One region of the Afipia sp. P52-10 genome, then DNA from elsewhere that is predicted to be linked to it. Evidence: predicted binding sites of a transcription regulator. Region 1 holds the regulator's gene; the other holds the start of a gene.
What was found. Region 1 encodes PhoB, which activates phosphate uptake and scavenging genes when phosphate is short. Its sites were predicted from a motif close to TGTCATNNANCTGTCAT; they were not measured.

Region 1 (3,655 bases):
GGGACGAGGTGAAGGACAAGCTCAATGCCTCGGGCCTCAGCCTGTCGGGCGGCCAGCAGCAGCGGCTGTGCATCGCGCGGACCATTGCGGTGCGCCCGGAGGTGATCCTGTTCGACGAGCCGTGCTCGGCGCTCGATCCGATCTCGACCGCCAAGATCGAAGAGCTGATCAACGGCCTGAAGGAAGATTATACGATCGCGATCGTGACCCATAATATGCAGCAGGCCGCGCGCGTGTCGGACTATACGGCGTTCATGTATCTCGGCGAGCTGATCGAGTTCGACGCGACTAACAAGATCTTCACCTCGCCGTCGGATCGCCGGACGCAAGATTACATTACCGGCCGGTTCGGTTGAGCCGCGCTTTTTGGAGATGGTCATGGCTTCAGAACATACCGCAAAGGCATTCGACGCCGATCTGCAGGAGCTCGCGCGTCTGGTTGCCGAGATGGGCGGCCTGGCCGAGCGCCAGATCGGCGACTCCGTCGACGCGCTGGTGCGCCGCGATGCCGCGCTCGCCAAGCAGGTCGTCGAACTCGATACCGAGATCGACAGGCTGCAGCATCAGATCGAGGAGCGGGCGGTGCTGACGATCGCCCGCCGCCAGCCGATGGCGGTCGACCTGCGCGAGATCGTTGGCGCGTTGCGCGTCGCCACCGACCTGGAGCGGATCGGCGACCTCGCCAAGAACATCGGCAAGCGGGTCAACCAGCTTGATGGCGATTTTCATCCGATGAAGCTGATCCGCGGCCTCGAGCATATGACGGCGCTGGTGCAGTCGCAGATCAAGTCGGTGCTGGATGCCTATGCCGCACACGATCTGCCGGCGGCGATGGCGGTGTGGAAGGGCGACGAGGAGGTCGATGCGATCTGCACCTCTTTGTTCCGCGAATTGCTCACCTACATGATGGAAGACCCGCGCAACATCTCGTTCTGTATCCACCTGATGTTCTGCGCCAAGAATATCGAGCGGATCGGCGATCACGCCACCAACATCGCCGAGACGGTGTTCTACATGATCGAAGGTCAGCAGATCTCCGACAAGCGCCCGAAGGGCGATATGACCAGCTTCGCCGCGATGGCGCCTGGCAACTAAGCGAACGACAGGGGTTTCATGAACGCACGGATTCTGGTTGTCGAAGACGAAGAGGCGCTGACGACGCTCTTGCGTTACAATCTCGACGCGGAAGGCTACGACGTCGAAACCGTCGGGCGTGGCGACGAAGCCGATACGCGCTTGAAGGAGCGTGTGCCCGACCTGGTGGTGCTCGACTGGATGCTGCCGGGGCTCTCCGGCATCGAACTGTGCCGCCGCCTGCGGGCCCGTCCTGAAACGCGGCAGTTGCCGATCATCATGCTGACCGCGCGCGGCGAGGAAAGCGAGCGAGTGCGCGGGCTCGCCACCGGCGCCGACGACTATATCGTCAAGCCGTTCTCAGTGCCGGAGCTGTTGGCGCGCGTGCGCGGCCTGTTGCGCCGCGCCTCGCCGGAGCGGATGGCCAACGTGCTGTCCTGGGGCGACCTGGAGCTCGATCGCGAGAAGCGTCGCGTCTCCCGCGCGGGCCAGCCGATCGAACTCGGTCCGACCGAGTATCGCCTGCTCGAGTTCTTCCTTGAGCATCCGGGCCGCGTGTTCAGCCGCGAGCAACTGCTCGACAGCGTCTGGGGCCGGGACATCTACATCGACGAACGCACCGTCGATGTGCATATCGGCCGTCTGCGCAAGCTGTTGAACTCCGGCCGGGCGATCGATCCGATCCGCACCGTGCGCGGCGCGGGCTATGCTCTCGACGATCGTTTCGGCAAGGTGGAGCAGCAGCAGTAGCGGCAGCCCGCATGCGGTGACACCAGCAGCATAACAACGCAGAAGGGCCTGACTTTAAGTCAGGCCCTTTGTTTTTGTTCGTTTCGGTCGTTCGCTTGCGCCTCAGCGCGGCCGCGACGGGTTCCGGCGGCGGTCCGCAGCCGGCTGATAGGCGACTCGGGAGTGATGGCCGCAGTAGGGAAGACCGGTGAGCGACTTGCCGCCACAGAAGAAAAAGTCGGCGCTGCCGGGATCGCCGACCGGCCAGTGGCAGGTATCTTCGGTGAGTTCCAGGAGCGTCTTGCGTTGACTCATCGGAACCACGTTGTCGAAGGCGATCGGATCGGCCTCGACTTCCATCTCGAAGGCATGAGCCAGCGCGGTGTTGCCGCGTGAGACCGGACGCGAGATGCGCATGATGTGCTGGGCGGGCCGCGCCTTGCGCGGACGCGGGACGGATGTGGACGGTGACTTGGCGCGGCCGGAGAGTCCGAGCCGATGGACTTTGCCGATCACGGCATTGCGCGTGACATTGCCGAGTTCAGCCGCGATCTGGCTTGCCGAAAGCCCCGCTTCCCAGAGCTTCTTGAGTTGCTCCACGCGCTCGTCGGACCAGGTAATGACTGTCATCGCCTTCTTCCCTTGTTGTCGCATGCGCGTTGCGCGCACATGTGACTGGAACCTCCGGCGCGATTTCGCCGGCCTCGGGCCGCTGAATCCCTCCTCCCTCGCCGGAATCGCCTTTAACGACCGGACGCTACGCCTTAACAAAAACGACCTGAGGGGGCAGAACCGCTGCACGAGATGTCGTGTCTTATGGCCCAAACGCTACAATATGCGCTGACTCGCGCGCAAGAGTCCGGGGCTGTGAATTCCGACATGAGCTGTGAAGAAATCAGCAAAATGGGCTTTTTCTACGGTCGCCGTGACCGAACTGCCGCTGTTGACAGTTCGCGGCCCACCAATAGAATGTTGCCTGTGCCGCCTTGGAAGGGCGGCACTTTTATTTCGGGCCGACGCCAAAGCCTAGCGCACTCAATATGATGCCGGGCACGAAGCGCCCCCCTGATCCAATGAACCAGGTCGCCATGAACCAGATCGCACAGACCCATCTGCTTCCCGTTTTCGCCCGTGCCGACGTCGCCTTCGAGCGCGGCGAGGGGGCGTGGCTGATCGCGACGAACGGCGATCGTTATCTCGATTTCGGCAGCGGCGTCGCAGTCAATGCGCTCGGCCATGCACATCCGCATCTGGTCAAGGCGATGACCGAGCAGCTCGGCAAGGTCTGGCACGTCTCCAACCTCTATTCGATGCCCGACGGCGAGAAGCTCGCGCGCCGGCTGTGCGAGGCGAGCTTTGCCGACGTCGCCTTCTTCTGCAACTCCGGCGCCGAAGCGGTGGAGTGCGCGATCAAGATGGCGCGCAAGTATCAGCATGCGAGCGGCAAGGGCGAACGCTATCGCATCATCACGTTCGAAGGCGCATTCCATGGCCGCACGCTTGCGACCATCGCCGCCGGCGGCCAGGCGAAATATCTCGAAGGCTTCGGCCCGCCGGTCGAAGGCTTCGATCAGGTGCCGCTCGGCGACATCGAGGCGGTCAAGACGGCGATCGGTCCGCAGACCGCGGCGATCATGATCGAGCCGCTGCAGGGCGAGGGCGGCGTGCGTTCGCCATCGCCGCAGTTCTTCAAGGCGCTGCGCGAGCTGTGCGACCGTAACGGGCTGCTGCTGGTGTTCGACGAGGTGCAGACCGGCATGGGCCGCACCGGTGAGATTTTCGCCTACAAGCGGACCGGCGTGACGCCGGACATCATGTCGCTCGCCAAGGCGCTCGGTGGCGGCTTCCCGAT
Region 2 (3,655 bases), 730 kb from region 1:
ACCGCTTGCGCGCGACGGCTTTGCGATAGGTTTCCTGCAAGGCAGCAAGCTGCTCCTGAGGAAGAACGGAGACGGCGACGGTCACGATGGTCGAACGATCGGAAAGGAGAAACGAAGAGCCGGACCCGTACGAATCCGGCTCCTTGCGATGGCGAAATCAGGAAGCCTTCTTCTTACGCAGGCTGTCGACGAACTTGATCAACTCGATCGTGCCATCCCAGTCCTTGGTCGTGGCGGGATTGAAGCCCTTCTTCTGGCCATCCGACAGCTTGTCGAACGCGGCCTTGTCCTTGGTCGGGGCATCCATGAACGCCTTGGCGATCGCCGCCTTCAGTTCAGCCGGCAGATCCGAGTTGTAGGCATAGGGACCGTTGATGATCGGTGCGGACTTGTGAATGATACGGAAGTCGTCCTTCTTCATCGCCGAGCCGTCCGCGTTCTTCAGCATGCCTTTGGTGAGCATCTGCTGCAGCGTCGAGTCGTTATCGTTGGTCCATTGATTGGCCGCAACGTCCACCGTGCCCTGCGACAGCGCGAGCATGGCGTTCTCGTGGCTGCCGGTAAACACCACCTTGCCGAAATAGCCCTCAGCGTCGGGAATGCCCATCTTGTTCAGCTCGAAACGCGGAACGTTGTTGCCCGAGGTCGAATTCGGATCAACGAGACCCAGGTTCTTTCCCTTTACGTCGTCGATCGACTTGTATGGGCCGTTCGCCTTGACGAAGAAAACCGAGTAGTAGCCGGTCGATCCGTCGATGTTGATGTCATTGGCGAAGGCGTCGGTGTGAACACCGGTCAGACGCGCGCGTGCGAACGACGCCGAACCATAGCTCGCGATGTGAATGTTGCCGGAGCGCTGTCCTTCGATCACCGCAGCATAATCATTGGCGATACGAAGGTTGACCTTTACGCTAAGCTCCTTCGACAGATAGGCCATGAACGGCGTCCAGCGCTCGGTCACGCCCGAGGCATTCTCGGCCGGAACGATTGCGAACGTCAGCTCCGGGTACTTGCTTTTCCAATCCTGCGCGGAGGCAGTCGAGGCTGCCAACGAGACAGAAACGGCGAGCGCAGCTGCGCCGGTCAAAATGGTGCGACGGGTGATCATGACATCCTCTCTTCAGGTGACTCGATTGTTTGAATTTCGCGACCAGAGTACGCGTGACGCGATGCAGCCGCTCAGGCGGCAGCGACATTGCCCAGAGCCGGAACCGCGGCCGGAATTGATGCAGCATCCGGGAGTTCACCCATCACTTCGCCGGCCTCGAGGTCGTAGAGCTCGCGCGCAATGTGATCGGTCAGCATTGCCGGTGCGCCGTCGAATACGATGCGTCCCGCCGACATGCCGATCAGCCGATCGGCATAGGTGCGCGCCAGGTCCAGCGAATGCAGGTTGCAGAGTACGGTGATGCCGAAGTGCTTGTTGATACGCAGCAAGGCGTCCATCACGATGCGGGTGTTGCGCGGATCGAGCGACGCGATCGGCTCGTCGGCGAGAATGATATCGGGCTCCTGCACCAGCGCGCGGGCAATGGCGACGCGCTGCTGCTGACCGCCCGAAAGCTGATCGGCGCGCTGGGCGGCGATCGACGCGATATCGAGCTGGTCCAAAGCCGACATCGCGATCGCCTTGTCACCCTCGGGCCAGAGCTGCGCGAGTGAGCGCCAGCTCGGCATGGTGGCGAGCCGCCCCATCAGAACGTTGGTCAGCACATCGAGCCGGCCGACCAGATTGAATTGCTGGAAGATCATCGCCGAACGTGCGCGCCACTGGCGCAGATCCTTACCACGCAACGCGGTGACATCGACGCCTTCGAACAGAATGCGTCCGTCGCTCGGCTCAGCCAGGCGATTGATCATCCGCAGCAGGGTCGACTTGCCCGCACCCGAACGACCGATCACGCCGATGAAGCTTCCCTTCTCGATTGAGAACGAGGCCTTGTCTACAGCAGTCTTGCTGCCGAACCGGCAGGTCAGTCCATCGATAACCAGCATTCCGTCACCCGTCTCCAATGATCGGGGTTAACGGCTAGCGCGGGAGTTCTACAGTGATGTGACAGCCGTTGCGGGCATCCACACTGCAAGCGAAAGCGGCGATCAAGGTGGCGATGTCACACGAACGTCATGCAGATGTCAGACTTCCCCTGAATGAGTGAGCAAGAGCATCGGGTCTCCGAGAGAGTGACATCATGGCCGGAAAAGCGCTGTCAACGACGCCCCTGATCCATCCGTCCGCACTGGTGCAGGACAGCCATCTCGGCGCCTATTGCGAGGTCGGCGCGCGCACGCTGCTGGCGGAAGTCAGCATGGATGACTATTCGTATGTCGTAAATGACAGCCAGATCATGTACACTGAAATCGGTAAATTCTGCTCGATCGCGGCGATGACGCGCATCAATCCCGGCAACCATCCGATGGAACGTGCGACGCAGGCGCATTTCACCTATCGCGCCAGCGCCTATTTCCCCGGCGAGCCGGACGAAGCGGAGTTCTTCGATTGGCGCCGATCGCACCGCGTCCACATCGGACATGACGTCTGGATCGGTCACGGGGCGGTGGTTTTGCCCGGCCGCAACATCGGCCTCGGCGCGGTGATTGCAGCCGGGGCGATCATCACCAAGGACGTCCCCGCCTACACGATCGTCGGCGGAAACCCGGCGCGAGTCATCCGCCGGCGTTTTCCGGAAGACGTCTCCGAACGTTTGGCAGCCCTCGGCTGGTGGAATTGGAGCCATGACGCGCTGCGCGCGGCGCTGCCGGATTTTCGCAAGCTGACCATCGAGGCCTTCCTCGACAAATACGAATCAAGCACCGTTCCCGCCTGAAACGCCAACACGCAACCGACCCATGACCGACATCATCATCGAAGGGGGCCAATCGCTGATCGGCGACGGCCTGATTGAAACCTCGCTCCATCTCACCGACGGCGCCATCACCGATATCGGCAGCGTGCGCCCGGCACCGGTCAGGATCGATGCACGCGGCCTACTCGTGCTGCCCGGCATCGTCGACGTGCACGGCGACGCCTTCGAACGGCAGATGATGCCACGGCCGGGCGTGGACTTCCCGGTCGATGTCGCACTTGCCGACACCGATCGTCAGGTGATCGCCAACGGCATCACCACCGTCTTTCACGCCATCACCTGGTCGTGGGAGCCTGGCCTGCGCGGCACCGAAAACGCGCACGCGCTGGTGGACGCCATCGAAGCATCGCGGCCGCGCCTTGCCGCCGATACGCGGATCCATCTTCGGCACGAGACGTTCAACCTGGAGGCCGAACAGACCATCCTCGGATGGATCGCCGCGCGGCGCGTGGATCTGCTCGCTTTCAACGACCACATGGCCATGACCGCCGACGCGTCCAAGCCGCAGAAGCGCGCCCGGATGGCAGAGCGAGCCGGACTTTCCGCCGGCGATTTCGACCGGTTGGTCGAACGCGTCGCCAGCCGCGCCGACGAGGTGCCGGCTTCCATCGCGCGGCTTGCCGCCGCGAGCCGTGCGCATGGGTTGTCCACGCTGTCGCACGACGATGACACCGCGGAAAAGCGGCGCGGGTTTCGCCAACTCGGCATCCGCATCGCCGAGTTTCCGGTCAACGAAGCCACCGCCCGCGAGGCCGCGGACGCCGGCGAATTCACGGTGTTCGGCGCGCCAA

Region 2: a site for PhoB is predicted at 2,110-2,126, ahead of phnC (phosphonate ABC transporter ATP-binding protein). Genes of this name have one in related genera too.

Annotation. Positions count from the first base shown of each region.
Region 1 covers NZ_AZSJ01000003.1:988,922-992,576, reverse strand. Annotated here, with positions in the region: gene pstB (phosphate ABC transporter ATP-binding protein PstB) at 1-356, shown strand, start outside; gene phoU (phosphate signaling complex protein PhoU) at 379-1,095, shown strand; gene phoB (phosphate regulon transcriptional regulator PhoB) at 1,114-1,824, shown strand; gene X566_RS05980 (GcrA family cell cycle regulator) at 1,927-2,433, opposite strand; gene X566_RS05975 (aspartate aminotransferase family protein) at 2,892-3,655, shown strand, end outside.
Region 2 covers NZ_AZSJ01000003.1:262,247-265,901, forward strand. Annotated here, with positions in the region: gene phnE (phosphonate ABC transporter, permease protein PhnE) at 1-85, opposite strand, end outside; gene phnD (phosphonate ABC transporter substrate-binding protein) at 158-1,108, opposite strand; gene phnC (phosphonate ABC transporter ATP-binding protein) at 1,180-1,995, opposite strand; gene X566_RS02685 (chloramphenicol acetyltransferase) at 2,190-2,825, shown strand; partial or broken gene phnM (phosphonate metabolism protein PhnM) at 2,845-3,655, shown strand, end outside.